Regions from separate parts of the Methylophilus sp. Leaf414 genome, predicted to be linked through region 1. Evidence: predicted binding sites of a transcription regulator. Region 1 holds the regulator's gene; each other region holds the start of a gene.

Region 1 (11,002 bases):
AGGGCATGCGAAGCTAACATCAGGCTGCCTTCGAGAATTTCCGGCACCACTTCAGCCGCACCGGCGGCGCGCAACTCATCCATCTCGCTGTCATCATGCGTACGCACAATCACCGGCAGGTTAGGATGGCGTTCCTTGATTACATCCAGCACCTTCATGGAGGCACGTGTTTCGGCATAGCTGATAATCACGGCCTTGGCACGACCCAGGCCAGCGGCTTCCATTACTGAACGCCTGCTGGCATCACCATAAATCACGTTTTCACCGGCAGACGCGGCTTCCTGCACGCGGCTGGCATCCATATCCAGGGCAACATAGGGAATATTTTCTTCACGCAGAAAACGGCCCAGATACTGACCGCTACGGCCATAGCCACAAATAATAACGTGACCACTTAATTCCTGGCTGTGCTCCTGGATAGTGTCAACGCCTTTGATGCTATTGCGGGTATAGCTTTTTACCAGGTAACGCGCGATACGGCCGTTGTACTGAATAATAAATGGCGCCACCAGCATCGAAAGTATAGCCACGGACAACACCAGTTGCAGGGCCTCACCATCGATCAGGCGCGTTTGCAAACCCAAAGCCAGAATCACAAAAGTAAATTCACCTGCCTGGCCCAGGATAATGCCGGTACGAACACCCACCCCCATTTCAAAGCCATAGAATTTGGTCAGGAAAGCAATCAGGGCTATTTTGAACATCAGGTAAACCGCCAGCAACACAACGATCAAGCCTGCATGTTCAAGAATGACCCTGACATCCAGCAACATACCGACACTGATAAAGAACAAGCCGAGCAGAATATCTCGGAAAGGCGCGATATCCGACTCCACCTGGTAGCGGAACTTGGTTTCTGAGATCAGCATGCCGGCGACAAAGGCACCCAGCGCGAAGGATAGACCGGCAAAATTGGTGGCTGCCGACATGAGCAAGGTCACCATCAGCACGTTTAATACAAACAGTTCGCGTGAACGCTGTTTGGCTACCAGCTCAAACCAGAAGTTGAGGATATTTTTACCAAACTTGAATAACAGGAATAGCAGGACTGACGATTTCAACAATGTCAGTCCAAGCACATCCAGCCAGTTATTACTGTGCGCACCCAATGTTTGAATCAGCACCAGAATTGGAATCACTGCCAGATCCTGGAATAACAATACCCCGATACTCAAACGTCCATGACGTGAGCTGAGGTCTACGCGTTCCATCAGGATTTTTGAAACGATGGCGGTAGATGACATGGTCAACGCTGCACCGATAATAAAAGCAGTGGTCAGGCTTAACCCGGCCATTTTGCCTAGCAACAGGCTGACAACCAGCGTGAGAATCACTTGCCCGCCACCCAGACCAAACAGGGTTTTACGCATGGCATATAGCTTGGGCAGGCTGAATTCCAGGCCTATGCTAAACATCAGAAACACAATGCCGAATTCAGCTACCTGGCGACCGGTTTCTTCATCCTCAAGCAGGCCCAATGTATGCGGACCGAGGACGATGCCGATCATAAAGTAAGCCAGTATTGCCGGCAGTCCCAATATGCGGAACAAACCGACGGCAAATACCGAACTGGTGAGCAATAAAAGTAAATGGATTAGGGAGTCAAACATGCAAAAATTCTAAGCAACTAATTAAAACCATTGATTTAGACCACATTGCCGATATACAGAGAATACGCCGCTTGTGGTCGTTAATTTATTATAAAACCGGATTATGTCAGCTTAATTATGCCGCCACAAAACTTTTGTTCAATGCAAAAAATGTGCCTGATATTAAAAAAACGGTAAAAAAGCCTAGATTCGCTTTCTTGCCGGGGCTGTCACTTGCTATACTTAGTGACCATGAGTATAGCAAAATCAGGTGTCAAACTTGCTGAAAGTTCTGGCATAGTAGAAAAAGCGCGCAATGTGTTATTGCACGAAGCAGATGAGATCCGCCAGCTGGCCGGACGCCTGGGCGCTGAGTTCGAAGCTGCGGTCCATATGATTCTTGACTGCCGCGGCCGTATTGTTGTCACCGGCATGGGGAAATCCGGGCATATCGGCGGCAAAATTGCAGCTACACTCGCCAGCACAGGGACCCCAGCATTTTTTATGCATGCGGCCGAAGCCAGCCATGGCGACCTCGGCATGATTACCGCTGAAGATGTGGTCATTGCGCTTTCCAACTCGGGCGAGAGTGATGAAATCATCAACATTCTGCCTGCTATCCGTCGCATTGGCGCCCGTATTCTCAGCATTACCGGCACGCAAGATTCAACCTTATCGCGTGAATCGGAAGTACATTTAAGTGCTGCAGTTGGTCATGAAGCCTGCCCGCTAGGCCTGGCACCGACCGCGAGCACCACCGCGGCACTGGCTTTGGGCGATGCACTGGCGTTATGCGTGCTTGAGCAGCGCGAATTTACTGCCGAAGACTTCGCCCGTTCGCACCCCGGGGGTAGTCTTGGCCGCCGATTACTGGTCAGGATTAAAGATGTGATGCGCACTGGCGATGCTATTCCAAGTATCAGTGAAAAAGCCACGGTGCAGCAGGCAATCCAGGAAATCACCAGCAAAGGCATGGGGTTTACTGCCATTGTGAATGCTGAACAAAAACCGACTGGTATATTTACCGATGGCGACCTAAGACGCCTGTTTGTTCAGGGACTCACGGATCACCAGGCGCCTATTTTAAATGTGATGAGCAAGCAGCCCCGACTGTTGGGTACCCAGCAAATGGCCGTTGAAGCCGTCAGTTTGATGGAGCAACACAGAATCAATGGTTTTCTGGCTGTGAACGAGCAACAGCAATTGGTAGGCGCATTTAATATGCATGACTTGCTCAAGGCGAAAGTCGTTTAGGCAGACAGGTAGAGATTTTACGCATGCTTAAATATCCGATTCTGCTGCCGATTGGTTTGATGCTGTTTTTGGCACTGCTGACTTTTTGGATTAACCAAACAGTGCAAGAGCAAGCGGCGCGCGTGACTGGTCTGAGCCGTCATGCGCCCGATTACATGCTGTATAACTTTGTCAGCACGCGCACCGATGCGACTGGAAAAACAAAATATGTGCTGGCTGCTGCTCAGATGCGCCACTACCCGGATAGTGACCACACTGAACTGGACAGGCCGCGTTTTACCCAGTTTGGACAAGAGTCTCCATACACACAGATTCACGGTCAGCGTGGCAAAATATCCGGCAATGGTAAACTGGTGGAGTTTGACAAACAGGTCAAAGTGATTCGCCAGGCCACCGCTGAAAAAGGTGAAATGCAAATGCTTACCGAGAAGTTATTCGTAGAGCCGGATACGGATATTGCTTATACCGATTTGCCCGTCACTATCCATCAGAAACCAGCGACAGTGATTACCGGTACCGGTATGCGTTTTGATAAAAAATCGGAAACCATGCAATTATTTAACCGGGTGCATGTTCATTATGAGCGAGCGCCCGATGCAGCACCCACAAAGGCTGTGGTCAAGCCAGCTAAAAGCGGCACCAGCAAAAATACAAGTACTAAGAGTCGATGATTCTGGAGAGATGAGTTGAAAACGCGCACGCAATTATTTTATGTTACCTGCCTGATGCTGGGCACGCTATGCTCAGCTACCGGTTGGGCTGAGGAGTCAGATCGTGACCAGCCGATAGAGCTGGAAGCCGATACCGTCAGCGTCAACGATGCGAAAAAAATCAGCGTCTATACCGGTAATGTGATCCTGAACCAGGGTACTTTGCAAATCAAGGCCGACAAGATGATAGTACGTGAAGACCAGGATGGCTTCCAGCATAGCACTTGTACCGGCACTCCTAGCACGCCAACCACATTTAAACAGAAACGCACCGGCAAAAATGAGTGGATGCAAGGCAGTGGTCAGCGCATTGAATACAATGCCCGCATGGATAAAGTGCAACTGTATACCAATGCCTGGGTCAAACGTGGCGAAGACGTAGTGACGGGTGATTACATCAGTTATGACGCCAATGCCGAATATGCAGAAGTGATCGGTGGCACTAAAGCAAACCCGAATGGCACCGCCAACAGCCGCGTGAAAGCTACCATACAGCCAAAAAACAAAACAACCCCACCAGTGTTAGATAACAAATCTAATACCCAACAAGGGTTGCGGATGAATCGCTCGTTGCAGTTAAGGACTGAACCGGTACCCGATGCACCTGAAAACGGATCCAAGAAAGAATCACAGTAAAGACTGGCAATATGCAAACAACCGTTTCTCCAGACAACAGCCATTTGTGCGTCAGCCATTTAAAAAAAACCTATCAGGGCCGTACCGTCGTCAGAAACACCACGCTTGATTTGCACAGTGGTGAAGTGATCGGATTACTGGGTCCGAATGGTGCAGGCAAAACCACTAGCTTCTATATGATTGTTGGCCTGGTGGCATTGGATGACGGCCGTATCACCCTGGATGGTACCGATGTTAGCCACGCCCCCATGCATGAGCGTGCGCGTATGGGTCTGGCCTACCTGCCGCAGGAAGCCTCCATTTTTCGCAAGATGTCTGTGACCGATAATATTCTTTCGATACTGGAAACCCGTCCTTATACCGCTGAACAGCGTGAAGCCAAACTGGAATCATTGCTGGATCAGCTACATATCCAGCATATCCGCAATAGCCAGGCTGTCAGTTTGTCAGGGGGTGAGCGCCGCCGGGTTGAAATCGCGCGTTGCCTGGCAACTGACCCGAAGTTTATTCTGCTGGATGAGCCATTTGCCGGGATTGACCCGATTGCGGTGATCGAGATCCAGAAAATTATCCGTTACCTCAGCAGCCAGAATATAGGCATTTTAATCACAGATCATAACGTGCGTGAAACGCTGGATATATGCGACCGCGCTTATATCGTGAATGAAGGCGCCATCTTTGCCGCGGGTACGCCGGATGAAATCATCCAGAACGAAGGTGTACGTGAAGTATATCTGGGCAAAAACTTTAGGCTGTAATTTGTTATGAAGCAAAACCTGCAATTACGCATGTCGCAAAACCTGGCTCTGACGCCGCAGTTGCAGCAGTCTATCCGTCTGTTGCAATTGTCGACGCTGGAACTTAACCAGGAGCTGGAAGCCATCTTGCAGGAAAATCCTTTACTGGAAATGGCTGACAATGAAGAAGGCGAGTTTGAAGATAACACGCCCGAAGCACCGTTGCAGGCTCAGGCTGAAGTGGAAGATGCCAGTTCATTTGACGTTGCCATTCAACAGGATATTTCTTCGCCAGCCGATACTTTGCGTGAAGAATTACGGGATGACCTTAGCGGTAACGAAGGCGAATTACCCAACCTTAATGAAGAATTCACACCGCCGGAATTTGAAGATGATTATGGCGAATTTGGCAGTACCAGCAATTGGGACGAGGCAGGCCGCAACAATAATGACGATGAAGACGGCGATTTCTCCCGCCAGGATGCCAGCAGCATCAGCTTGCGTGAGCACCTCATAGACCAGATTCAGCTGGCGCATTTATCGCACCGTGATATGAGCCTGGTTAAACTGCTGCTCGACAGCATTAATGATGACGGCTATCTCGAACAGGATCTGCAGGAAGTCGTTGAAAACCTGCCGCTTGAACTTGAGGTAGATTTGCTCGAGCTGGAGACCGCACTCAAGCTGATCCAGAATCTTGATCCCATCGGCATAGGTGCACGCGATTTGCGTGAATGCCTGTTATTGCAACTTAATGCCTTGCCTGGGGATACGCCCTACCTGAAAACCGCCATTGCACTGGTCAAAGATCATCTGGCACTGCTTGCCAATAAAGATTTTGTGAAGCTGCGCAAACAATTGAGTTGCGATGAAACCTCACTCAAAGGCGCGCAACAGCTAATCCGCCAGCAAAACCCGAGGCCGGGTAGCGAATTTTCCAATTTCAGCCACGATCATTTTATCCAGCATGATGTGGTGGTCAAAAAGATTAAAGGTATTTGGGTAGCTACCCTGAATGATGGCGTGATCCCTAAATTGCGCATCAACCAGATGTATGCCGATATTCTTAAACGTAATCGTGAGAGTTCCGGCCAGTATCTGCAAAGCCAGATGCAAGAAGCCAAATGGATGATCAAGAATATCCAGCAACGATTCTCGACCATATTGCGCGTATCGCAAGCAATTGTGGATAGGCAGCGCAACTTTTTTGAGCACGGTGACATTGCCATGCGCCCGCTGGTATTACGTGAGATTGCCGAAGAACTCGAATTGCACGAAAGCACCATTTCCAGGGTAACTACGCATAAGTATATGCTCACACCACGCGGCGTTTATGAACTTAAATACTTCTTTGGCAGCTCAGTTGCGACAGATGCTGGTGGTTCCTGCTCGGCGACGGCGATCCGAGCACTGATCAAACAGATGGTCGCAGAAGAAAACGTCAAAAAACCATTGTCAGATAATCAGATTACCGACACCCTGGCACAACAGGGCATTGTGGTAGCGCGCCGGACCATTGCCAAATATCGTGAATCATTGAGCATTCCACCCGCCAATTTGCGTAAGTCACTTTAAAGCGTAATCTCTATATTCCAGAAAAAAGCCGCTAAAAAGCGGCCTTTTACTTTCAAGCAGTTAATTACTTAATGGTTATTTTGGCGAACTTGCGTTTGCCAACTTGGGCCACCACCACGCCTTTTTCCAATTGCTGATTTTTGTCTTCCACTTTTACGCTATCCAGTTTCACTCCACCTTGCTGAATGGCACGCATCGCTTCACTGGTGCTTTCTACCAGGCCAGCCAGTTTCAGTAACTGGCTGATACCAATACTCTCGCCTTCAATGGCCACTTCCACTTCCGGCACATCATCAGGGATGCCACCTTTGGCGCGCGTCTGGAAATCTGCCAGTGCTTTTTCTGCTGCTGCCTGTCCGTGGAATCGGGCTACGATTTCCTGCGCAAAACCTACCTTGATATTACGCGGGTTTTCGCCACCGGCAACTTGCGCTTTCCATTCGGCGATCGTTTCCAGTGAGGCAAAAGACAGTAAATCAATATAGCGCCACATCAGCGTGTCGGAGACAGACATGATTTTGGCAAAAATTAATTCGGGTGCCTCGCTGATACCAATATAGTTGCCCAGCGATTTGGACATTTTATTAACGCCATCAAGACCTTCCAGCAATGGCATCATCAGCACACACTGCTGCGCCATTCCCGCCTGCTTCTGCAACTCGCGACCCATCAGCAAATTAAATTTTTGATCGGTGCCGCCCAACTCCAGATCGGACTGCAAGGCGACAGAATCGTAGCCCTGCAACAACGGGTATAAAAACTCGTGAATCGCAATCGGCTGATTACCTTTGAAACGCTTGGAAAAATCATCACGCTCCAACATACGCGCCACAGTATGGCTGGCAGCCAGTTTAATCATGCCAGCTGCACCAAGCTCGCTCAACCATTTGGAGTTGAACACAATTTCGGTCTTAGCCGGATCCAGGATTTTGAATACTTGCTCTGAGTAAGTGTCCGCATTGATTTTGACCTGCTCTACTGTAAGCGGCGGGCGGGTAGTGCTTTTACCAGTAGGGTCACCTATCATGCCGGTGAAGTCACCAATCAGGAATAAGATCTGGTGACCAAGATCCTGCAACTGGCGCAATTTATTGATAAGTACCGTATGGCCTAAATGAAGATCAGGTGCGGTTGGGTCAAAACCTGCCTTGATGCGCAGTGGCTTGCCGGTTTTGAGCTTTTCAACCAACTCTTGCTCGATCAGCAATTCATCCGCACCGCGTTTGATAATAGCCAGTGCTTTGGCAATCGCGGGGGAAATTTCCGTGCTAATCGCCTCGACTGAAGGTTTTGAGTCTGTCATAAATACATTTCTGTCATGCTGTTAGCGAAGATACTTCTTAACAGCATGGTTTAAATTAAAGCGGCTATTTTAACGTAATCTGGTGCATTACTGTAGGCATATCCCGCGACGATGTTACTATGTGGGCCTATGATTTCACAGTCAGCAGTCCCCGATACGCGTTACTTTATTGGCATCATGTCAGGCACCAGCCTGGACGGTGTTGATGCGGCATTGGTCGCGCATACCGGTGATTGCTTTGAACAAGTTGACCAGGCATTTGTACCATATCCATCCGTAATCAAACAGGCATTGCTGGCGTTGCACCAACCTGCCATCAATGAACTGCATGATGCAGCACTGATGGCAAATAGTTTGGCCGAGCTCTACGCAGAGTCTGTATTAAAAATTTTGCAGCAAAGCCAATTGCCGGCATCAGCAATTACCGCGATTGGCTGCCACGGGCAAACCATACGCCATTGTCCAGACCTGCAAGATGGCCAGGCTTATACCTTACAACTAGGTAACCATGCCCGGCTGGCAGAACTCACGAATATCACAGTAATAGGTGATTTCCGCAGCCGGGATATGGCAGCAGGCGGTCAGGGCGCACCTTTGGTACCGGCCTTTCACCAGGCGGTGTTTGCGAGCCTTACTAAAAACCGCGCTATTATCAACATCGGCGGCATTGCCAACATCTCGTGGTTACCAGTGGATGGGCAAGTGACCGGATTCGATTCCGGCCCCGGCAATATGTTGCTCGATCAATGGACGCAACAACACACAGGTCAGTCCTTTGACGCCAATGGCACCTGGTCTGCCAGCGGACAGGTAAATAGTGTTTTATTAGAAGCCATGCTGGCTGAACCCTATCTGGCGCAGGCTGCACCAAAAAGTACAGGACGGGATTTGTTTAACCAACAGTGGCTGGCGCAACATTTAAACGTGGTTGATGACCGCCCGGAAAATATCGCGCGAACCTTACTGGAGCTTACAGCGCTTAGTATTGCCGATGCCATCAAACGCTTCTGCCCAGGCTTGGACGAAGCCTACGTCTGCGGTGGTGGTGCACACAATGGCTTGTTAATAGAGCGCTTATCAAGGTTGATGGGTTGCGTTATTGAACCCACCGACAAACTGGGTGTGGCGGTAGACTGGGTGGAAGCGGTGGCTTTTGCCTGGCTGGCGCAACGCTGTGTCGATGGCCTGACTAGCAACCTGCCAGCGGTCACCGGGGCACACGGTCTGCGTATCCTCGGCGCCATTTATCCCGCCTAATCTACTTTGCTTTCACGCATGCAGTGCAAATGCACCACCATTAGGGCTTAAACTGGTGCATGTTTTTATGGCATTTTCTGTGTTTTCACTGCCAATCTCCCGCTAAGTAGGTTTTTTTAAGAGTTGATTGCGTATAATTTAGCCTTAATCCCGTCTACCCATTTTGAGTATGTTATGGCAACCAAAGCGACCATTTCTTTTGATAACGACACCCCCGCAATAGAACTCCCGATCCTCAAAGGCTCGCTGGGCACCGATGTGATCGATATTCGCAGCCTGGGCAAACACGGTATTTTCACTTATGACCCGGGATTCATGTCCACGGCGGCTTGCGATTCTGGCATCACCTTTATTGATGGTGAAGAAGGCTTGCTGTATTACCGCGGCTACCCTATTGAAACCCTGGCTGAAAATTGCGACTTCCTGGAAATATCCCACCTGCTGTTACATGGCGAGCTGCCAAATGCCGCCCAGAGTGAAGAGTTCGTCAACGCGATCCGCAAAAACAGCATGCTGCACGACCAGATGAGCAATGTCTTCCGCGGCTTTAGGCGCGACGCTCACCCAATGGCCGTGATGATAGCCGTCGTCGGCGCGATGGCTGCTTTTTACCCTGACAACAATGATGTCAGCAACCCGGAGTCGCGCAAACGCGCGGCAATGCGCTTGCTGGCAAAAGTGCCGACCATTGCAGCATGGAGCTACAAATACAATATCGGCCAACCGTTTATGTACCCGAAAAACAACCTGGGTTACGCCGAGAATTTCATGCACATGATGTTCGCCACGCCCTGTGAAGAATACGTGCCTAACCCTATCCTGGCGCGCGCGTTCGAACGTATCCTGATCCTGCACGCAGATCACGAACAGAATGCTTCTACGTCTACAGTGCGTCTGGTCGGCTCCAGTGGAGCCAATCCATTCGCCTGTATCGCAGCCGGCATCGCCTCGCTGTGGGGCCCTTCACACGGCGGCGCCAACGAAGCCACACTGAACATGCTGGAAGAAATGGGTGACATCAGTCGTATCGGGGAGTTTATCAATCGCGCCAAAGATAAAACCGACAGCTTCCGCCTGATGGGGTTTGGCCACCGGATCTACCGCAACATGGATCCACGTGCTTCCATCATGCGCAAGACTTGCCATGAAGTACTGAATGAACTGGGTTTGCAGGATGACCCTATGTTCAAGCTGGCAATGGAGCTTGAGAAAATTGCATTGGAAGACGAATACTTCGTTTCACGCAAACTGTATCCGAATGTCGATTTTTACAGTGGTATCGTCATGCGCGCCATGGGCATCCCAAACTCCATGTTCACCGCCATTTTTGCGCTGGCACGTACGGCTGGCTGGATTTCGCAGTGGTGCGAGATGAATGCCGACCCGGAACAAAAAATCGGCCGCCCGCGTCAACTTTACGTCGGCGAAACGCGCCGCGAATTCGTACCATTGGATCAACGCTGATTTTAAATCTGTTGAAAAATAAAAAACGCCGGGATCCCGGCGTTTTTTGTGCACTGAGTAGGTTAAACCGAGAAAGAGCTACCGCAACCACAAGTCGTTGTGGCATTTGGGTTACGAATCACAAACTGGGACCCTTGCAGGCTATCGGTATAATCAATTTCCGCCCCTGCCAGATACTGCAGGCTCATCGGGTCAATCAATAAAGTAACACCATCTTTATCCACTTGCGTGTCGTCATCGTTCACCTCTTCTTCAAAGGTAAAGCCGTATTGAAAGCCGGAGCAACCGCCACCACTTACAAATACGCGTAACTTGAGGTCGGGCGTGCCTTCCTCATCAATCAGTTCTTTCACCTTTTTGGCGGCATTATCGGTAAATACCAATGGGGTTGGCATTTCAATATCAATCATAGCTTCTGCGGTCATCATAGACTCCTGTCAAACTCTCAAACTCAATATGGCGGCGAAATTAAATATT
Region 2 (11,002 bases), on a different contig from region 1:
ATGTTGATTCAACCAGTTTTTCATAGCATGCCTACCTGTGCTGGCATTGCCGTGATTGTTTGCTGGTCTATATGCAAGGTCCTGTAGGCGATGGTGCTGACCTGCGCCACATCGTGCATGGCGATGACAACGGTGACGCCGACATCATTAAACGCTTTGAGCAGTTGCATGATTTCCAGGGATGCGACCCTGTCTAATCCGCCGGTAGGTTCATCGGCAATCACAATCGAGGGGCGGCTTACTACCGCACGTGCAATGGCAAGCCGCTGTTGTTCCCCACCAGACAAGGTGATCGGCATGGCTTTTTCTTTGTTTAGCAAGCCTACTTTGTCCAAGGCAGCACGCACACGGCGGGCAGCTTCTTCGCCGGTAATGCCCTGTATGCTTAGTGGGAGGGCGACATTTTCAAAGCTGTTACGGTCATACAGTAGTTTGTGATCCTGGAACACCAGCCCAAAACGGCGGCGCAGGTAGGGAATGGCGTTTTGATGCAACTGGCTGATATCCTGTTCATTGATCAGGATATGGCCGCCAGAGGGCGCTTCTATGCCTGCCATCAGTTTAAGCAGGGTGCTTTTACCGGCACCGGACTGGCCAGTGATCAGCACAAAGTCACCTTTTTCTATGTTGAAACTGACCTGGCGGAACAGGTGCGCGCTATTCGGGTAGCGCATGCTGACGTTGTTAAATGCAATCATGTTTGAATCATCTGGTGTTAACAGCCTGGTTTAACAATGGATAGTCAAATACTGCCACGTCTAATCAATCAGGGCATCAATAAAGTCATTGGCGTCAAATGGACGCAAGTCATCAATACTTTCGCCGACACCGATAAAACGTACTGGGGTGCTATGTGCAGATTGCTGGCTCAAATGCGCAATCGCTGCAATCACGCCGCCTTTGGCAGTGCCGTCCAGTTTGGTTAGTGCCAGGCCGGTGACGCCAAGCGCATCGTTAAAAGCTTTCAGCTGGTTAACCGCGTTCTGGCCTGTGTTGGCATCCAGCACCAGCAGGATTTCATGCGGTGCACCTGGCAATGCCTTGTCAATCACGCGCTGGACTTTCTTGATCTCATCCATCAGGTGCAACTGTGTCGGCAAACGGCCGGCGGTGTCGGCAATCACCACATCTATTTTCCTGGCAATAGCCGAGTTGACTGCATCATAAATCACTGCGGCAGGGTCGCCACTTTCCGAGGCAATCACATGTACATCGTTACGCTCTCCCCATACCTGCAATTGTTCACGTGCTGCAGCACGAAAAGTATCACCTGCCGCGATCAAAACGCTGTGCCCTTGTGCCTGCAGGTATTTTGCCAGTTTGCCTATGGTGGTGGTTTTACCGGCACCATTGACGCCGACCATCATCATCACATAAGGCTGGTGGCCGCTGACATCCAGCGGCACTTGCAACGGAGAGAGCAGGTCAGAAAGCGTTTCTTTCAGCGCCTGCTTTAATGCAATGGTGTCTTGTAATTCTTGCCGTTTGACGCGGGCGCGTAGCTGCTCTAGCAAATGCTGTGTGGCATTGATACCGACATCCGAGGTCAACAGGATAGTTTCCAGTTCCTCATAAATGTCTTCATCTATCTTGCCGCCACCGAATAAGGCGCTTAGTTGACCGCCCAACTGCTGGCGGGTTTTCGCCAGGCCATTTTTGAGGCGTTGTGCCCAGCTCAGGCTGGTAGTTTCTTCAGGAGGAGGGGCAGAAGACTCGGTTTTTTTGGCAAAGGGATTGAACATGGCAGCTTAAAACTCGGTAATATGGTTATTTTATGCCGAATCGCGTTTTACCGCCACGGCAAAGGCGTTCTGGAATATATGTGTTGTACAGATAACGTTATAGTCTGGCGAACTTAGTAGTCAAGCATTCGGTCACACCTCTGCTTTTAAAACCTGTTTCTATAGTGATTTCATCCATGACAAAAAGTTTTCCCATGCGTCACCAGGCAATCTTGATTCTGGCTACTTTATTAAATGCCAGTCACTTGCAAGCGGCCGAAATTGTGCAAACCACCTTGAAAAATGGCCTCAAGGTGATTGTGCAGGAAGACCACCGGGCGCCGGTGGTGGTTTCACAAGTATGGTACCGCGCCGGCTCGCTGGACGAGGTCAATGGCAAAACAGGGGTTGCCCATGTGCTGGAACACATGATGTTCAAGGGCACGAAAAAAGTCCCGGCCGGACAGTTTTCACGCCAGGTGGCAGCCGCAGGCGGTAAGGAAAATGCGTTTACCAGCAAGGATTACACCTGTTATTTCCAGCAGCTGGAAAAATCCAAACTGCCATTATCATTCAAGCTGGAAGCTGATCGTATGGCCAATCTGCAGATTACCGATGCCGAATTTGCCAAGGAAATTGAAGTGGTCAAGGAGGAGCGTCGCTGGCGTACAGAAGATAAACCTCAGTCGCGTGTCAATGAACAGTTTGAAGCATCATCTTATCGTGCGCATCCTTATGGCCGCCCGGTGGTGGGGTTTATGAACGACCTCGACAACATGACGGCACAAGATGCTCGTGACTGGTACAACACCTGGTACACACCCAACAATGTCACCGTCGTGGTGGTCGGGGATGTCAATGCCAAAGAAGTATTCAAGCTGGCGCAAGACACGTTCGGCAAGCTGGCGGCCAAACCGTTGCCTGTGCGTAAACCCCAGGTGGAACCCGCACAGCTGGGTGAGCGGCGTGCGATTGTCAAGGCACCGGCCAAGTTACCTTATTTTACGATGGGCTTTCACGCGCCAGCCATGAAAAACGGGTCTGCTTACAATGAGCAGGATTGGGAGCCATACGCGCTGGAAGTGTTATCCAGTATTTTAAGTGGCAATGATGCATCGCGACTCAACCAGAAACTGGTCCGTGAGCAGGCGATTGCGCTGGATGTAGATAGTGGTTATGACGGTACCAACCGTGGCCAGGAGTCGACGTTTGAGATTGCTGCTTCACCCAGTGAAGGCGTCGCACTGGAGGCACTGCAAAAAGCCATTTGGGAGCTGGTGGAAGAAGTGAAGAACAAGGGTGTTACGGCTGCCGAGTTGCACAGGGTAAAAGCCGCCGTGATTGCCGCAGATGTCTATAAACGGGATTCCATGTTTTACCAGGCGATGCAGATCGGCCAACTGGAAACCATGGGTTATCCATTAAGCCTGCTGGAAAAAAACGCAGCACGCGTACAGGCAGTGACTTCCGAGCAAGTGCAGGCGGTAGCCAGGAAATATCTGGTCCCGGACCAGATGACCCTGGTTACGCTGGATCCGCAACCGATGGACCCGAATGCCAAACCGGCCGGGCGACCACACCAGCATTAAAGGTGGCAATAAATTTAAATCCGTAACGGAAATCGCGTAACACACGTTGTGTAGGAAACAGAATGAAAGCTTTTAAGTATTTAAAAATCACGCTGCTGGCATTGTTGCTGCAAAGCCATGCCATCAATGTGCTGGCTGGTTTGAACATTCAGCACTGGACCACCGCACAGGGCAGTGAGGTCTATTTTGTTGAAAACCATGCTTTGCCTATGATGGATATCAGTGTCAATTTCCCGGCAGGCAGCGCGCACGATTCGCCGGAAACTTCAGGCGCTGCGGGAGTGACGCAACACCTGATGGCACTCGTCGCTGGCGGGCTGGATGAAGAAACCCTGACCAACCGTTTTGCCGATATTGGCGCTGTGCTTGGTGGTAACTTTGATGCGGACCGTGCCGGATTCAAGTTACGTACACTGACCAGTGAGCAGGACGGTGCGATGGAAGCCTTCAGTTTTGTGTTGCACAAACCCGACTTTCCCGAGGCGGTATTGAAGCGTGAACAGGCGCGGATTGTTGCTGGCTTGCAGGAAGCCGAAACCGAGCCTGACAGCATCGCGCAAAAAGCGTTTATGCGCTCTCTGTATGGCACGCATCCTTATAGTCTCGACCAGAGCGGTGAAATCGATACCGTGCAATCCTTAACCGTGACGCACTTGCGCCAGTTTTATGAGACACATTACACAGCCAAGTCAGCAGTTATCTCGCTGATAGGCGATTTAACGGCGGCACAGGCCAAACAGATTGCCGAGCGTCTGAGTGCAGGTTTGCCGCAAGGCCCGGCGGTGGCAGCGGTGCCGCCAGTACCAGCGCTGAAAACTGCCAGCGTGAAAAAGTTACCGCATCCTGCCTTGCAGGCGCATATTCTGTTGGGCCAGCCCGGTAACAAGCGCGGTGATGCAGATTTCTTCCCGCTATATGTCGGTAACTATATTTTAGGGGGTGGCGGTTTTGTTTCACGGCTGACCGAAGAAGTACGTGAAAAACGCGGCCTGGCGTACAGCGTTTATAGCTATTTTCTACCGATGGCAGAGTTAGGCCCGTTCCAGATCGGCTTGCAAACCAAGAAAGAGCAGGCGGAAGAAGGATTGCAGCTGGTCAAGCAAACCGTACAGCAGTTTATTGATAAAGGTGTGACCGAAAAAGAACTGCAGGCAGCCAAGGATAACCTGATCGGTGGTTTTCCGTTACGTATCGACAGCAATGGCAAGATTCTGGAATATTTGAATATTATTGGCTTCTACAAATTGCCGCTGGACTACCTGGACAGTTTTAATGATCGCGTTGCGCAAGTGACTGTGCAGCAAGTGAATGATGCATTCAAACGTCGCTTGCATCCGGAGAATTTTGCTACCGTGATTGTTGGATCCGAGTAAGCTGAGTGAAAAAGGAAAGCCGACAAATTGTCGGCTTTTTTGATAATGGCTTGATTGTTTTAAAGTACTGAACCCTTACGTTTTTTGCGTGCCAGGAAGTAATATAAAACAGCTCCCACCAGATTAAGGAAGAAAATCACCAGGAACCAGACCAGTTTGTCTTCTTTCTGATCGGCAAGGCAATCGACCAGCATCCATACCCAAAACAATGTTAGCGCTAACCCTATCAAGCTGCCTATCAGACCAAATCCAAATAAAAATTCCATGTGATTTCCTTTATTAATTGCTGTGAATAATAGCACGCTCTGTTTTATGGGTTAAACGCGATGCCTTCTGTATGCATCCCCTTTATAATGCTGACCTGGTCGCTAGTGAATTGAGTAGTATTCATGAATCAAGTTCGTCTAAATGCAGGGGTCTGGCGTAGTCGGGTATTAAAGTTTCCTGATGCTGAGGGCTTGCGTCCTACCTCTGATCGCGTGCGTCAAACCTTGTTTAACTGGCTGGGTCAAGAGCTGACAGGAAAAACCTGCCTGGATTTATTTGCCGGCACCGGCGCGCTAGGGTTTGAAGCGCTATCTCGCAATGCAAACAAAGTCACCATGCTGGAACTCGCCAAAGCGCCATTCCAGGCCTTGGTGCAGAATCAGCGATTGCTGGATGCGACAAAAGCCGATATCCGCCAGGCAGATGCACTGAAATTCCTGACTCAAAACACGCAACGATACGATGTTATTTTTTGCGATCCGCCGTACCATAAACAATGGCTGGATAAATTGCTGCCACACTTGGCTGCCCATTTGTCCAATGACGGCTGGTTGTATGTAGAAGCCGAATATGCGTTAAAATCTGATTCTGACTGGCAAGTGGTCAAGTCTGGCAAGGCAGGGCAAGTCTATTACCATCTGTTGCAGCCAGCAATCACGCCAGCGTCAGCAACAGCTGTCTAAGCGTGCGCATGATTTTCGGGAATATCAGTGAATGAGCAAAACCAGAATTGCAGTCTATCCGGGTACTTTTGACCCGATTACCATGGGACATGAAGATATTGTGCGCCGTGCTGCCAACCTGTTTGACGATGTCATCGTGGCCGTGGCTGGCAGTACCAGCAAACAAACCCTGTTCAGCCTGCAAGAGCGTGTGGCATTGGCGCAATCGGTATTTGCCGGCGAGAACATCAAAGTGGTGGGTTTTGATGGCTTGTTAATGCAATTTGTACAATCACAGGGCGCGCAAATGGTCATCCGCGGATTACGCGCCGCCAGCGATTTTGAATACGAATTCCAGCTGGCAGGCATGAACCGCAAGCTGTACCCAAAACTGGAAACCTTGTTTATGACGCCGGCAGAAGAGTATATGTTTATTTCATCCAGCCTGGTGCGAGAAGTTGCCCGTCTGGGCGGTGATGTAAACCAGTTTGTTTCTCCTGGCGTTGAAGCGGCTATCAAACAAAAGCTGGCGGCTTAATACTACGTATGTCTTTATTTATTACTGATGAATGCATTAATTGCGATGTGTGCGAGCCCGTGTGCCCTAATGAAGCCATATCGCAAGGCGAAGAGATTTATGAAATCAATCCTGACCTGTGCACGCAATGCGTAGGACATTTTGAAGAGCCGCAATGCCAGCAGGTATGCCCGATCAGTTGTATTCCGCTAGACCCGGATCGACCGGAAACCCAGGAACAGTTAATGGAAAAATACTTGCGCATTACCAGTGTGTAAGTATCAATATTGAGAGCAGTAATAATATAAGGGGTAATGATGCGAATTTTACATACCATGTTGCGCGTTGGTGATTTACAACGTTCTATCGATTTTTACACTGGCGTGTTGGGTATGAAATTAATTCGTACCCAGGATTACCCGGATGGCGAATTCACGCTGGCATTCGTCGGTTATGGCAACGAATACAACAATACGGTGCTGGAATTGACCTACAACTATGGCAAATCTAGTTACGATATGGGTGCAGCCTATGGCCATATGGCGATTGAAGTGGATGATGCCTACCAGGCCTGTGAACAGGTGAAAGCCCAGGGCGGCAAGGTGATACGTGAAGCCGGGCCGATGAAACACGGCACGATTATAATTGCGTTTATTGAAGACCCGGACGGCTATAAGATCGAATTTATCCAGAAGGGGACTATCGATTATCCGCAGCATGTCTAACCAAGCGCATTTGCTTGAGGCCGTGGAACTGGCGCAGGTCAGTGACTGGGATGCTGCGCACAAGATTGCGCAGGATTACAGTGACTCCACGGCAAACTGGATACATGCGGTGTTGCATAAAGTCGAAGGGGATACCTGGAATAGTAAATACTGGTATGCGAAAACCGATGGCCGCAAGTATGAGGATTATGCAGATGATGTACAAAGTGAACTGGAGGCCATTAGGCAGTTATTGGCTTCTAACCTGAAGTAATACCAGGATTGTTAACTAAGTTTCAGATTCTACAGCGTGACGATGGGTCACAAAAATTCCCCATAGCGATTGCACAAAAAGACCTATCACTGTGCCTGAAAAAAACAGCATCACCACTGCAATCACACTCATGAACAACAAAAAACCATCCTGAACCCACGCGCCTTGCGGGGCCATGGATTGCCAGATACTCAGCAATTGTTGTATCAATCGATTTTCATCCATCTGTTTTATATCCATCAAATATGACCATGATGCGTTATATAGTTCATTGTCTTGCACATTCATTGCAATAAAGGTGCTCAATCCCTGCTTATAACCCTGAGCCTATTTCAATGTGGGCCAAATCGGTGCACTTTTTAAATCCAGTTAAAAAAATCCGTAGCATGATTTTTTTAAGCTTATGATTTTTAAGTGGAAAATCTCAATATAGAGGTGGCCTGCTTGTTGCTAGTGTATCACTGAGCTAGGGGAGAAGACACCATGATAAAAAAACCAGAGGCCAGCAGCACTGTTTCGGCAGAAGCGCGACTGGCAGATAATATCCATCTATTGGGGAATTTGCTTGACCAGGCCATTCAGGAAGTTGACGGGCCAGCCGTTTTTGCACAGATCGACTCTATCCGCCAGGCGGCGACCAAATTCCACCACACGCACGATCAGAATGCCTCATTACAGCTGGAGCAATTGCTGGCAGCGCTGACACCAGCACAAACTGTGTGTGTCGTCCGCGCGCTGAGTTATTACAAGCATCTGGTAAACCTGGCTGAAGATTTGTATGGCCAGCAAATCGCCAATTCTAACCAGGGTATCGCTGTGGCAGGAATGCTGGCACATTCATTGGCACTGTTGCGCGACCAGGCAGTCCCTTTTGATACTGTGCACCAGTTTTTTGATGATGCATTGGTGTCGCCGGTATTGACAGCGCATCCTACTGAAGTACAACGTAAAAGCGTGCTTGATATTGAGCGTCGCATTGTAGAGTTGCTGGCAGAGCGTGCCCACTTAATGGCAGAACGCCAGCTGACACGTAATACCTTGCTGCTGCAAGGCGCGGTTGCTGCCTTGTGGCAAACCCGTATGCTGCGTTTTTCAAAATTGACCGTAGTGAATGAGATAGAAAACGCACTGACCTATTACGAGAGCACTTTTTTGCATGCCATTCCTGAACTGTTGCAGGATCTAGAACGTGATCTTGAGGCACTGCTGCCAGCAGGCAACCACTATCACTTGCCAGCTTTTTTACGCATGGGCAGCTGGATCGGCGGCGACCGGGATGGTAATCCGTTTGTCGATGGTACTACCTTACGTGAAGCGTTGCGTTTGCAGACGGCGACCGTGTTGCGCTTTTATCTGCAGGAATTAGCCCAGCTTAAGCGTGAGCTAGGTGTCTCCACCCGATTGATTGCGGTGGAAGAGGGGGTGCTGGCGCTAGCCAAAGCGTCGCGTGACCAGTCTGCGCATCGCATTGATGAGCCTTATCGCTTGGCACTGAATGGCATTCATGACCGTTTATTGGTGACTGCAAAAAATTTGCTGCCGGCTTGCAATTGGGCAGATGACAGCGATAGCGATCTTTTACCATATGAAGGTTACGAAGCCTTGCTGCGACCTTTGCAGACCATTGCGGAGTCTTTACGCAAACATCACGGTGAGGCGCTGATCTATCCGCGTCTGGGCAAGCTGATGAAAGCGATTGAGTCTTTTGGCTTTCATCTGGCGACCGTGGATGTACGTCAGTCTTCAGATGTACATGAAGCCGTGATCACCGAGCTATTGCAAAAAGCGGGCTATGAATTTGATTATGCCGGATTCAATGAAGATGAAAAAATAGGTATTTTACTGGAAGAGTTGAAACAGCCACGGCTGCTGTTCTCGCCTTTCCAGCAATATTCCGAGCTGGTGCACAAAGAAATCGGCGTGCTGGAAGCTGTGCGGGAAATGCGGGAACGCTTTGGCAGCCACGCCGTGCGCCAGTATATTATTTCGCATACTGAAACACTGTCTGACCTGCTGGAAGTCGCCCTGCTGCAACGCGAAGCGGGCTTGCTGCGTGGCGTATGGGGTTCGGCGAATATCCAGGTAGATTTAAATATCGTTCCCCTGTTTGAAACCATTGCCGACCTGCGCGATGCCCCTATGATTATGGGCAAATGGTTGAGCTTGCTTGGCATTCGGCACGTGATCCGCAATCAGGGCAGTGAGCAGGAAGTCATGCTTGGTTATTCGGACAGTAATAAAGATGGCGGTTTCCTGACTTCTAACTGGGAGTTATACAAAGCCGAAATTTCACTCGTGGAGTTGTTCCAGCAGGCTAAAGTGAAGCTGCGCTTGTTTCATGGGCGTGGCGGTACGGTGGGGCGTGGCGGTGGGCCGACTTACCAGGCAATCATGGCGCAGCCGCAAGGCACGGTCGATGGCCAGATCAGGTTAACCGAGCAAGGCGAAATTATTGCCAATAAATATGCAGACCCGGTGGTCGGGCGCCAGCATCTTGAAACGCTGATTGCCGCGACGCTGGATGCCAGCTTATTTCCTTCTGATCAGCTGGAGCCGACTAAACGGCGTACATTCGAGAGTGTGATGGAAACCCTTTCCGCCACTGCTATGACCACTTATCGAAGCCTGGTTTATGAAACACCGGGCTTTGCCGAATACTTTTTCAGTACCACGCCCATTGAGGAGATTGCCGGATTGAATCTAGGCAGCCGTCCGGCCTCACGCAAATCTACGCGGCGCATTGAAGACTTGCGCGCCATCCCCTGGGGCTTTTCATGGGGGCAGTGCCGTTTATTGTTGCCAGGCTGGTATGGATTGGGGAGTGCCATTCATCAATATCTACACCAGCCAGGCAGTGATAAAGAATCCCGTTTGGCATTGCTAAGAGAGATGCTGCTTGGCTGGCCTATATTCAAAACGTTAATCAATAACGTGGATATGGTGCTAGCCAAAACCGACCTCATCGTTGCCAGGCATTACGCACACCTGCTGCCTGACCGCACTTTGCGTGAAGAAATTTTTAGCCGTATAGAACAGGAACACAAATTGACCACAGAGGTAGTGAATTTGTTACTTGGAAGCACGCAAAGGCTTGCCAGCCAGCCGGTATTGGCAAAATCGATACGTGAGCGTTTGCCTTATCTGGATCCACTCAATCACTTGCAGGTGGAAATGATTCAACGTTACCGCAACGGCGAGACTGATGAAAAACTCAAATTGGCAATCCCGCTGACGATTAACGGGATTGCGGCTGGATTGAGGAATACCGGTTAGTGTCGAAATTTTAGTGTTTTAGATAGCAAAAAAGGACAAGCTGAGCTTGTCCTTTTTTTAGAATCAATCACGGATTATCCGCGGTGATCGTTTTCCCATGTGTTGATTTGCTTTTCAGCTTCATCTTTAGTGATACCGTAACGCTCCTGGATTTTACCAACCACTTGTTCGCGTTTACCTTCAATCACGTCAAGGTCGTCATTGGTCAACTTGCCCCATTGCTCTTGAACCTTACCTTTAAGTTGTTTCCAGTTACCCTCAAAAATGTCTTTATTCATGATGTAAGTCTCCTTAGTTTTTTGGATTAGTCTCGGTCAACGACCTGAGAATCATAGTATCCAGAATTAGTTTGGAGATAAGTCGGTGAATCGAGTATTTGTGCGTAAGACTTGACTGACAATTAATCGCACACTTTCTATTTAGGACATCACCCGTTTTATGAGTTTGAAGCCGGTATGGATGTATCACAACTCGTTTAAACCTTGCGCTTTTGAGATCAAATTAGGCTTTAAACCTGTTAACATGCGAGCATGAATAAAGCTTCTTTTTCCGCGTTTAAACACGCGTTGGCCCAACGGCTACCTTATGAATTGTGGATAGGCTGGCGCTACACACGTGCCAA
Region 3 (11,002 bases), on a different contig from region 1:
TACGCGTTTGCAAACGCCCTTCAATATAGACCGGACGGCCTTTCTTCAGGTATTCGCCGGCAATCTCGGCCAGTTTGCGGTAAATGACAATGTTGTGCCATTCCGTTTTTTCCTGCTTGACGCCGGATTTGTCTTTCCAGTTTTCGGTAGTCGCAATACTGAAGTTAGCTACCGCTTCGCCATTCGGCATAAAGCGCACTTCTGGGTCACGCCCCAGATTGCCCACCAAAATAACTTTATTTACTGATGCCATAACGACTAGCTCCCTATTCTGTTCATGATTGCTTGCGACAATGCCGCCTGAAATTCTTTACTGCGCTGATTCTCTAACTTTACCATGAGCATCGTCTCCGAGGGAATGGCGACCGCCTCGAAAACGCCTTCCATGGCGCGGACATCCTGAGCCAGTTTCGCTGCCTGACTATCGTTATATCCTTGAATATTAAACATTTTTGTTTTGACGCTGGGCGGAGGCTGCATGCCCAGCGCTAATCCCAGCCATACCAGCATGGCGATTGCGCAGAGTAAAAATACCGCACTACCTGCACTGTTGCCAAAATAATTGGATAAGCAACCACCCATAGCTGCGCCTAAAAACATACCGAATGATTGCGCGGTATTATGCACGCCCATGGCTGTACCTTTGGCAGCCACCGGTGCCATTTTGGAGATTAGCGAAGGCAGGGTGGCTTCAAGAATATTGAATGCCAGAAAATAACTGAATAGGGCAAGTACGATACCGGTCAAAGAATCCAGGCTGAAAATAAACGCAATCTGGGTCAGCATCATCAATGCCACCGCGCTGACAAACACAGGTTTCAGCTTGGCTTTTTTTTCTGCGTAGATAATGACCGGCACCATCAACAAGAAAGAAACAATCAGCACCGGCAAATAAATTTTCCAGTGCAGGTTCTCATTCATCCCGGTGCTATGCTTGATCGCGAAAGGCACCACCATAAACATGGCCATTTGCGCGCCATGCAGGCAAAAAGTACCAAAATTCAAACGCAGTAATTGCTTATCTTTAAGTACTTCACGCATTCTGGCCGGGACTGCTTGTGCATCTGAATGTACATGCGCATTGACCGGTGTCGGCACGCCAAATTTGACTACAGCAATTGCGACAATCGATAAAGCCGCCATCAACCAGAACATTCCCGGCACGCCGATATACTGGTTAAGCACTGGCCCAAGCACTAACGAAACCGCAAATGTTAAACCTATGGTGGCTCCTATCATGGCCATCGCCTGGGTTCTGTGTTCTTCACGGGTAGAGTCGGCCACCAGTGCAGTGATAACGGCAGAAATTGCCCCGGCGCCCTGAATGGCGCGCCCCAGGATCACCATGTAAATATCGGTAGCGGTTGCTGCGCAGATACTGCCAATCGCAAACAATATCAAGCCAACATAAATCAGCTTTTTACGGCCCAGACGGTCAGAGGCGATGCCAAACGGTAGCTGGAAAATCACCTGCATAAATCCGTAAGCGCCAAGTGCCAGGCCGATCAGGGTATGGTTACTGCCGCCTTCGAGCTTTTCGGCATAGATAGCGAAAATTGGCAGGATTAAAAACATGCCGAGCATGCGTAAGCCGTAGATGGAAGCGAGAGCAATCGTTGCACGCGTTTCCAACTGGTTCATTTTTTCAGAGAACTGCATGGACAATAGTAATAAGAACGTTGGCGCCAGAAGAAACTTTGGCTAAATTCAGAATAATTGCGTATATTATCAGGTTGGCTGTCTGTTCGTGAAAGTATCATGGAATTTATCAAAATTCGCGGGGCGCGCACCCACAATCTGAAGAACATCAATCTGGATATTCCACGCAACCAGCTTGTGGTTGTCACCGGCCTCTCCGGCTCAGGAAAATCCTCACTGGCCTTCGATACCTTGTATGCGGAGGGCCAGCGCCGCTATGTAGAAAGCCTGTCGGCTTATGCACGCCAGTTTCTGGCGCGGATGGACAAGCCGGATGTTGACCTGATTGAAGGTTTGTCTCCTGCGATTTCCATCGAACAAAAATCCACTTCACATAACCCGCGTTCAACGGTAGGCACTGTCACTGAAATTCATGACTACTTGCGCTTGCTGTATGCCCGCGCCGGTGATCCTGAATGCCCGGACCACCATATTAAATTAGAGTCTCAAACTGTCAGCCAGATGGTGGATAGCACGCTCAAGTTGCCAGAAGATACCAAGCTCATGATCCTGGCACCTGTCGTTGCCAACCGCAAAGGTGAACAGCTGGATTTGTTTGACATGCTGAAAGCGCAAGGCTTTGTACGCCTGCGTATTGACGGCAAAGTCTATGAAATGGACGAACTGCCGCAATTAGCCAAAACCACCAAGCATAGTGTGGACGTGGTGGTTGACCGCCTCAAGGTGCGGCAAGACATGAAGCAGCGTATTGCAGAATCGTTCGAAACTGCGCTACGCCTGGCTGATGGCAAAGCAATTGCGCTGGAAATCGATACCGAGAAAGAACATCTGTTTTCAGCCAAGTTTTCCTGCCCGGTGTGTGACTATTCACTGGCTGAACTGGAGCCGCGTTTATTCAGCTTTAATAATCCGATGGGCGCTTGCCCGAAATGCGATGGCTTGGGTAACGTGACTTTCTTTGACCCAAAACGTGTGGTGGCTTTTCCGCATTTATCCCTGGCCAGCGGCGCCATCAAAGGCTGGGACAAACGTAACCAGTTTTACTTCCAGATGCTGGCCAGCCTCAGTCAGCATTATGACTTTGACCTGGAAGCGCCATTTGAAAATTTACCTGAAGAAATTCAGCAAACTTTGTTGTTTGGTTCCGGCCGTGAACAGATTACCTTCAAGTACCTGAACGAACGCGGTACTTTCTTCAGCAAATCACATACTTTCGAAGGCATTATCAATAACCTTCAGCGCCGCTATCGCGAAAGCGATTCCACTGCGGTGCGTGATGAGCTGGCCAAATATATCAATGCCACAGTTTGCCCCGAATGCCACGGCACCCGCTTGCGCAGAGAAGCCCGTCACGTCAAAGTAGGCGATAGAAATATCCACCAGATTTGCGAAGTGCCGCTTAAACAGGCGCTCAACTTTTTTGAAACCCTGCAACTCAATGGCCAGAAACTGGCGATTGCAGAAAAAATCGTCAAGGAAATTGAAAGCCGCCTGAAATTCCTGACCAATGTCGGCCTGGAATATCTGTCGCTTTCACGTTCTGCGGAAACACTGTCTGGTGGCGAGGCGCAGCGTATTCGCTTGGCTTCACAAATCGGCAGCGGCCTTACCGGCGTGATGTATGTACTCGATGAGCCATCCATTGGCCTGCACCAACGTGATAATGACCGCTTGCTGGAAACCCTGAAACGTTTACGTGATTTGGGTAATAGCGTGATTGTGGTAGAGCATGACCAGGACGCCATTCTGCTGGCCGATTTTATTGTCGATATCGGTCCAGGCGCAGGCGAACATGGCGGCAGGATTGTTTCTTCAGGCACCGCAGCCGAGATTCAGGCTGACCCTAATTCTTTGACCGGGCAATATATCAGCGGCAAAAAGAAAATCCAGTTTAAGTTGCCACGTACGCAACCTGACCCGGAACGCATGGTTAAACTGAATGGCACCACAGGCAATAACCTGAAAAATGTCAGTATCGAAATACCAGTGGGTCTGCTTACCTGCGTGACAGGTGTGTCCGGTAGCGGTAAATCAACCTTGATTAACGATACGCTTTACCGTGCGGTCGCCGCGCATTTATATGGCAGTACTACCGAACCGGCGCCTTATCAAGACATCGAAGGCATGGAATTTTTCGACAAAGTTGTCGATGTTGATCAAAGCCCGATTGGCCGTACGCCGCGTTCAAACCCGGCGACTTATACCGGCTTATTCACACCTATCCGAGACCTGTTTGCCAGCGTGCCGGAAAGCCGGGCACGTGGCTATGGCCCAGGACGTTATTCTTTTAACGTTAAAGGGGGCCGCTGTGAGGCTTGCCAGGGCGACGGCGTTTTACGCGTGGAAATGCACTTCTTGCCGGATGTGTATGTACCTTGTGATGTATGTAAAGGCCACCGTTACAACCGCGAGACGCTGGAAATCCAGTTCAAAGGCAAGAATATCCGTGAAGTACTGGAAATGACAGTTGAGCAGGCGCATGACTTTTTCAATGCGCAGCCGGTGATTGCGCGGAAACTCAAAACCCTGCTGGACGTTGGCTTGGGTTACATCACTTTGGGTCAGTCAGCGACAACTTTGTCTGGCGGCGAAGCCCAACGGGTGAAACTGGCACTGGAGTTGAGCAAACGAGACACCGGCCGTACCTTATATATCCTTGATGAACCAACCACTGGCCTGCACTTTGCGGATATCCAGTTATTGCTGGACGTCATTCACCGCTTGCGCGATGCCGGTAATACGGTAGTCATCATTGAACACAACCTGGATGTGATTAAAACAGCAGACTGGCTGATTGATATGGGCCCGGAAGGGGGCGATGGCGGTGGTATGGTTGTTGGCGTGGGCACGCCTGAGACACTGGCAAAAAATACGGCCAGTTATACTGGCCGTTACCTCACACCCTTGTTGGAACATCTCGCTGTAAAGGGCTAAGGTCAACATGCAACCTTTCCCCTGCAGTGCTTGCACTGACTGCGGATGTGGTTTGTGCCACATACAAATAGTTCTGCTATGGATTCTAGGCGTATTGCCTGCGATTGATTGCTTAAATAAAGCCTGAAAGTCAGGGCACTTTCACCAATCGCATGCGGGCCTGTATGGTGGCGGCATGGCGGTTTAAAAAGCGTGTGCTGCGGTGATTATCATAAAAGCGTGGATTGGGGATCATGGCTGCCAACCGTGCAGCTTCACTCGGGCCAAGTGCTTTGGCGTTGCTGTGAAAGTAATGTTTTGCCGCCGCTTCCGCGCCAAACACACCATCACCCCACTCAATGACATTCAGGTAGATTTCCAGGATACGGCGTTTGCTCATCAGGTTTTCGAGCATAAAGGTAATGATGGCTTCCTGCACTTTGCGCCAGGGTGTACGGTGCCCGGACAAAAACAGATTCTTTGCCAATTGCTGGCTGATGGTTGAGCCGCCAGCCACAATCCTGCCTTTTTTAAGGTTTTTTTCAAACGCAGTTTCTATCCCGTTCCAGTCGAAACCCTGGTGCTCTATAAACTTGCTATCTTCAGCTGCAATCACCGCACGTTTTAAATGCGAACTCATCCTGGCATAAGGCACCCATTTTTGTTGCAACCGGGCTTCAGGTTTGGCTTCCTGCATGGCCTCTAACCTGGCTTCCATAAAGGCCGTTGATTCAGGATTATGATCAACCCACCATAATATATGTGCGAGTACCCATATTTGATAAAGCACTACCCATAACAACAGAATGCCGAAAAACAGTTTGAGGGTTTGCTTCATGGCGTTAACGTTTATTTTTAACTAGTCAGTATTGTCTGAATGATTGAATCACGGGTGCAGTATCCGGACGTAAGCCATGCCAGATATAAAAGGCTTCGGCGGCTTGCTCTATCAGCATACCCAGGCCATCACAGACTTGTGCTTTAGCTGCGCGGGCTTGCTGCATAAAAGGTGTTTCACGGCCATACATCATGTCATAAGCCAAGGTGTGATGCGCAAAAATCGTATCCTTTAGTGGCAATGCCTCTGCCTGCAAACCGGCCGAAGTCGCGTTGATCACAATGTCATAATTTTCAGCTAAATCATCAAACGTTTGCACTGCCAACTTTGCCTGATTCAATTGCGCATCAGCTTCAAATCGCTGCACCATGGTCTGTGCTTTATCCAGGCTGCGATTAGCTACCGTCAGCTGCGCCGGCTTCTGCGCCAATAACGGCAATATCACCCCTTGAGCCGCACCGCCAGCGCCTAGCAGCAAAATCTTTTGCCCATTAATGTTACGTTGCCAGTGCTTGAGAATATCGTTTACCAAACCACAACCATCGGTATTATCGCCAATGATTTGCTCGTGTTTAAAACTTAACGTATTTACTGCGCCAGCAGCGGTTGCCCGGTCTGAGAGCACGTGACTGGCTTCAAACGCCTCAAACTTGAACGGCACAGTGATATTGGCACCGCGGTAACCCTCTGAAAGCAGGCGGCTCACCGTTTCGCAGAATCCATCCAGCGGTGACAGCAGCTTTTCGTAACTAATGGATTTATCGAATTGGCTGGCAAAAGCCTGATGTATTAAAGGCGATTTGCTATGCTCGATTGGATGCCCAATCACTGCGAATTTTTCGGTGGACATACGTTAAAGATTTGATAAGGTCGATTGATTTGGCTTATACGCTATTTAATTAGTTATTCCACGGTAAACCTGCGTGTTTCCAGCCGTTTATCAGTGTGCGCTGCTTGAGTTCGTTAGCTTCGCCTTCAAACCCTTCCAGCATATTGTATGCATTGCCATATCCCAACTGCTGTGCCAATAGTGCAGCGTTATGGCTACGTCCACCAGTACGACACATAAAAATAACGGTACTATTTTTGTCTACTTGTGTTTGCAACTGAGCTGCAAAATCAGGGTTTGGCACCATCCCCGGGTAAGAAGCCCACTCAATATGTTTAGCTAGCGGCACACGGCCAACCAATTCGAGTTCTGCACGCGATCTTACATCCACCAGCACGACGCCTTTGCCTTGATCAATCAATGTATATGCTTCTTGTGGGGTTAACGCACCTGCGTAAGGCAGGCTACTTTGCTTTCCTCGCGTATTGCCGTTACTTAAAATATCATCCAAATTACTCACGGTACCACCTTTAGTTTTGATCATTATTTACTAAAGTGAAGAGTATACCTTTAAAGCCAGAGCTTTCTCTAATGCACCACTTTTGTGCTCAATTTGTTGCAATGCACACAAATGGTGCTAACGGTTTTTACTATTTTATGCAGGTTACCTGTAAACCACGTAAAATGCATATTTTTGGGTGGCATGCTTCCTGCTAATATTACACTCTAAGATTTAGCGGGATTCAGTGTTAAGCAGAATTCCAAATCCATTATGAGTATTTGCCCACGTTTCGGGACATCCGCAACATGTCCCGTTTTTTGCGTGTACAACTTAAAAACCGGTTTTAGACCTTGATCATTGAGGAGAATGTAATGTCCGTTGCAAACGTAATGAAATTGGTTGCAGAAAACGACATCAAATTTGTCGATTTCCGTTTTACCGACACCAGAGGTAAAGAGCAGCACGTAACCGTGCCGGTTTCTCACTTCGACGAAGATAAATTTACTGAAGGCCATGCATTTGACGGTTCCTCCATCGCTGGATGGAAAGGCATTCAAGCTTCTGATATGCAACTGATGCCTGATGCAAGCACTGCATTCGTTGACCCGTTTTTTGACGAGCCAACATTAGTGCTGACCTGTGATGTTGTAGACCCTACCGATGGTAAAGGTTATGACCGTGACCCACGTAGCCTGGCCAAACGCGCTGAAGCATACTTGAAATCAAGCGGTCTGGGCGACACAGCCTATTTTGGTCCTGAACCAGAATTCTTTATCTTTGACAGCGTACAATGGGACGCCACCATGGGTGGTAGCTTCGTTAAAATCAATTCTGAAGAAGCAGCCTGGTCATCAGGTGAAAAATTCGAAGGCGGCAACACCGGCCACCGCCCGGGTGTTAAAGGCGGTTACTTCCCTGTGCCACCAGTCGATTCATTGCATGACATCCGCTCTGCCATGGTATTGACCCTGGAAGAGCTGGGCGTACCAGTTGAAGTGCACCACCATGAAGTAGCAACTGCCGGCCAATGTGAAATTGGTACCAAGTTTGCAACATTGACTCAACGTGCTGACTGGACGCAAATCCTGAAATACGTGGTTACCAACACTGCTCACGCTTACGGTAAAACAGCAACCTTTATGCCTAAACCAATGTTTGGCGATAACGGTTCTGGTATGCACGTGCACCAATCCGTATGGAAAGATGGCAAAAACCTGTTTGCAGGCAATGGCTATGCCGGTTTGAGCGATTTCGCCCTGTACTACATCGGTGGCATTATCAAACATGCGCGCGCATTGAATGCGATAACTAACCCAGGTACTAACTCATATAAACGCCTGGTGCCGCATTACGAAGCGCCGGTAAAACTGGCTTACTCAGCTAAAAACCGTTCTGCAGCGATCCGTATTCCATTCGTACATTCTGATAAAGCTCGCCGTGTTGAAGCGCGCTTCCCAGACCCGATTGCCAACCCGTACCTGGCTTTTTCAGCCCTGTTGATGGCGGGCCTTGATGGCGTTCAGAACAAGATTCACCCAGGTGAACCAGCGACTAAAGACTTGTACCATCTGCCACCAGAAGAAGATGCATTGATACCAACCGTATGTTCATCACTTGAACAAGCGCTTGAGTATCTGGATAAAGACCGCGAGTTCTTGACCCGTGGTGGCGTTTTCTCTGATGACTGGATTGATTCTTACATTGCATTGAAAATGGAAGAAGTGACCAAGTTACGTCAAACACCCCATCCTGTTGAGTTTGGTCTGTACTACTCCTGCTAATCGCAAGATGCGCACCAAAACAGGGCAGCTTCGGCTGCCCTGTTTTTTTATGGTTCTCTCAAGCGTCAACCATTCGAATTTCAGCTACGTTGATAAGCTATACAATCTACTCTAAACTATTGCCATGAAAAGACTTTTTTACTTTATCACCACCTTGTTGGCAGCTCACGCCAGTTTCGCTGATATTTACAAATTTACTGACAGCAATGGCGTAACCACCTATACCAATATCAAGCCTGAAGGTAAACAGAACCCTGAGTTAGTGATTAGCGGACCAAAAGAGACTGCACCTCCTGCAGTTACACCCCAAAAGAAGTCTACTGCCAAAACACCTACCCCTAGCAACTTTCCTAAAGTGGATAATCAGGTGCAGGCTCAACGCGATGCTAAACGTCGTGAAATTTTAATGACGGAATTAGATCAAGAAAAACAAGCACTTGAGAACGCAATGCAGCTTTATGAAGAGCAAAAAAACATCCCGGAAGTGTACAGAGCCGCGAACGGAAAAACCTTTAGGAATGTGGCTAAGTACGAAGAAAAATTACGCATTATTGAGGCTGAAATCCAGGCTCATCAACGTAATGTTGACTTGCTGAATAAAGAGCTTACGCACTAAATGCACCATTTTGGGAGTTTTTAATTTGGAATGAAATAAATCATATAGAATTGGCTTGGCTTTTGCTTTAAAACAGGGCGTCATCACTTACTTTAACAAGCTGATCATTAAAAGCTAAGGATATGGTTCAAATTTCTCCGAATGGGTTTAACGGGCTAGAGCATATTGCCACTGCGGTGATATTGCTGAATAACCAGCTCGAAGTAACCTATGCCAATTCAAGCGCAGAGATTTTATTCGCCTTTAGTGCCAACCAAATTCAAGGCCTGCATATCCACGACGTATTTGTGAATTGCGAAATCCTGCAAATGGCAGTTACCAATGCCATTCAAACGCAAGGACCTTTCCGCGAACACGAGTTCACTTTAACTACACAGCGTGGACATACCACTGCAGTCACTTGCACCGTAACGCCGATTTCAACCAATATTAACCAGACGTCTGAAGACATGCTGATTCTGGAATTTGTACAAATGGATCAGCAGTTACGCATCGCCCGGGAAGAACGCATGTTGATTCAGCAACAGGCCAATTCCGAACTGCTACGCAACCTGGCCCATGAAATCCGTAACCCTTTAGGTGGCCTGCGTGGCGCAGCGCAATTACTTGAATTTGAATTGCCGCAACCCAGTCTGAAAGAATATACCCAGGTCATTATTAAAGAAGCTGACCGTCTGCATAGCCTGATGGATCGCTTATTGGTGCCGCATCGTGTGCCCAAATACGAGCCAACCAATATCCATGAAGTGCTTGAGCGCGTTCGTAGCCTGCTGCTGGCAGAATCTCCCAATAATATCAGAGTGATCCGCGACTACGACACCAGCTTGCCTGAACTGATTGGCGACCGCGAGAAGCTGATTCAGGCCGTACTAAACATTGCACGTAATGCAGCGCAAGCGATGCAGCAAAACCACACAAAAGATGCCAGCATTACGTTCCGCACGCGTGCAGAGCGTCAAATTACTCTGGCGCGAAAGCGTTACCGGGTCGGTATTCATCTGGAAATTATTGATAATGGTCCCGGCATTCCCGCTGATATTAAAGAACGTATTTTTTACCCGCTGGTATCTGGCAGGGAAGGGGGAACCGGTTTGGGATTAGCCTTGGCACAAACCTTTATTACCCAACACCACGGCATGATCGATTGTGATTCACAGCCGGGAAAAACTATTTTCCATATTCTATTGCCTATTGAAAGCACGTTATTTAAATCATAACCATGAGGTCTTTGCGTGAAGTCTCTTTCGGCATTTAACTCGAACTAATATTAATCAAACAGCAATTCTAAAGAGAAATACCATGAAGCCAATCTGGATCTTAGATGACGACAAATCAATCCGCTGGGTATTTGAGAAAGCCTTAGCCCGCACCGATTTTGAATTTAAAACCTTTTCATCACCTGCTGAAGCACTCAACGCCCTTAACCGTGAACAGCCCCAGGTGATCGTCAGCGATATCCGTATGCCGAATGGCTCTGGGCTGGATTTTTTATCAGAGGTTAAACAACGTTACCCTGAAATCCCGGTCATTATCATGACTGCATATTCAGACCTGGAGAGCGCGGTTGCAGCTTTCCAGGGCGGTGCCTTTGAGTATCTGGCAAAGCCTTTCGATGTTGACCAGGCAATCGAAATTATCAAACGTGCCGTTGATGAAAGCATGCGCCAGGCCGTGGAAAAAGTTGAAGATGATGAGCCTACACCTGAGATTATCGGGCAGGCACCTGCCATGCAGGAAGTCTTTCGTGCCATAGGCCGCCTAAGCCGCTCGCATTCTACAGTGCTGATTAATGGCGAATCCGGTAGCGGTAAAGAGCTGGTCGCCAGCGCCTTGCACAGACATAGCCCACGTGCAGATAAGCCCT

What was found. The regulator sigma-54, encoded in region 1, starts transcription at its own class of promoters, with help from an activator protein. The targets are predictions, from matches to a motif close to TGGCACNNTTCCTGCT.
Region 2: ppc (phosphoenolpyruvate carboxylase) is a predicted target of sigma-54. The motif match lies at 7,544-7,559, and genes of this name have one in related genera.
Region 3: glnL (nitrogen regulation protein NR(II)) is a predicted target of sigma-54. The motif match lies at 9,190-9,205, and genes of this name have one in related genera.

Annotation. Positions count from the first base shown of each region.
Region 1 covers NZ_LMQQ01000005.1:65,299-76,300, reverse strand. Annotated here, with positions in the region: gene ASG24_RS12935 (cation:proton antiporter) at 1-1,610, opposite strand, end outside; gene ASG24_RS12930 (SIS domain-containing protein) at 1,842-2,843, shown strand; gene lptC (LPS export ABC transporter periplasmic protein LptC) at 2,867-3,514, shown strand; gene lptA (lipopolysaccharide transport periplasmic protein LptA) at 3,569-4,189, shown strand; gene lptB (LPS export ABC transporter ATP-binding protein) at 4,201-4,947, shown strand; gene ASG24_RS12910 (RNA polymerase factor sigma-54) at 4,954-6,501, shown strand; gene tyrS (tyrosine--tRNA ligase) at 6,566-7,804, opposite strand; gene ASG24_RS12900 (anhydro-N-acetylmuramic acid kinase) at 7,934-9,061, shown strand; gene gltA (citrate synthase) at 9,236-10,525, shown strand; gene erpA (iron-sulfur cluster insertion protein ErpA) at 10,588-10,950, opposite strand.
Region 2 covers NZ_LMQQ01000001.1:657,074-668,075, reverse strand. Annotated here, with positions in the region: gene ftsX (permease-like cell division protein FtsX) at 1-24, opposite strand, end outside; gene ftsE (cell division ATP-binding protein FtsE) at 21-698, opposite strand; gene ftsY (signal recognition particle-docking protein FtsY) at 759-1,742, opposite strand; gene ASG24_RS03270 (pitrilysin family protein) at 1,937-3,310, shown strand; gene ASG24_RS03265 (pitrilysin family protein) at 3,373-4,683, shown strand; gene ASG24_RS03260 (PLDc N-terminal domain-containing protein) at 4,743-4,949, opposite strand; gene rsmD (16S rRNA (guanine(966)-N(2))-methyltransferase RsmD) at 5,073-5,633, shown strand; gene coaD (pantetheine-phosphate adenylyltransferase) at 5,665-6,150, shown strand; gene ASG24_RS03245 (YfhL family 4Fe-4S dicluster ferredoxin) at 6,159-6,407, shown strand; gene gloA (lactoylglutathione lyase) at 6,447-6,854, shown strand; gene ASG24_RS03235 (hypothetical protein) at 6,847-7,107, shown strand; gene ASG24_RS03230 (hypothetical protein) at 7,123-7,347, opposite strand; gene ppc (phosphoenolpyruvate carboxylase) at 7,591-10,380, shown strand; gene ASG24_RS03220 (CsbD family protein) at 10,455-10,658, opposite strand; gene ASG24_RS03215 (lipoprotein-releasing ABC transporter permease subunit) at 10,911-11,002, shown strand, end outside.
Region 3 covers NZ_LMQQ01000002.1:14,404-25,405, forward strand. Annotated here, with positions in the region: gene ssb (single-stranded DNA-binding protein) at 1-253, opposite strand, end outside; gene ASG24_RS04565 (MFS transporter) at 259-1,659, opposite strand; gene uvrA (excinuclease ABC subunit UvrA) at 1,759-4,593, shown strand; gene mtgA (monofunctional biosynthetic peptidoglycan transglycosylase) at 4,724-5,410, opposite strand; gene aroE (shikimate dehydrogenase) at 5,436-6,260, opposite strand; gene ASG24_RS04585 (rhodanese-like domain-containing protein) at 6,310-6,759, opposite strand; gene glnA (type I glutamate--ammonia ligase) at 7,113-8,522, shown strand; gene ASG24_RS04595 (DUF4124 domain-containing protein) at 8,647-9,138, shown strand; gene glnL (nitrogen regulation protein NR(II)) at 9,261-10,355, shown strand; gene ntrC (nitrogen regulation protein NR(I)) at 10,438-11,002, shown strand, end outside.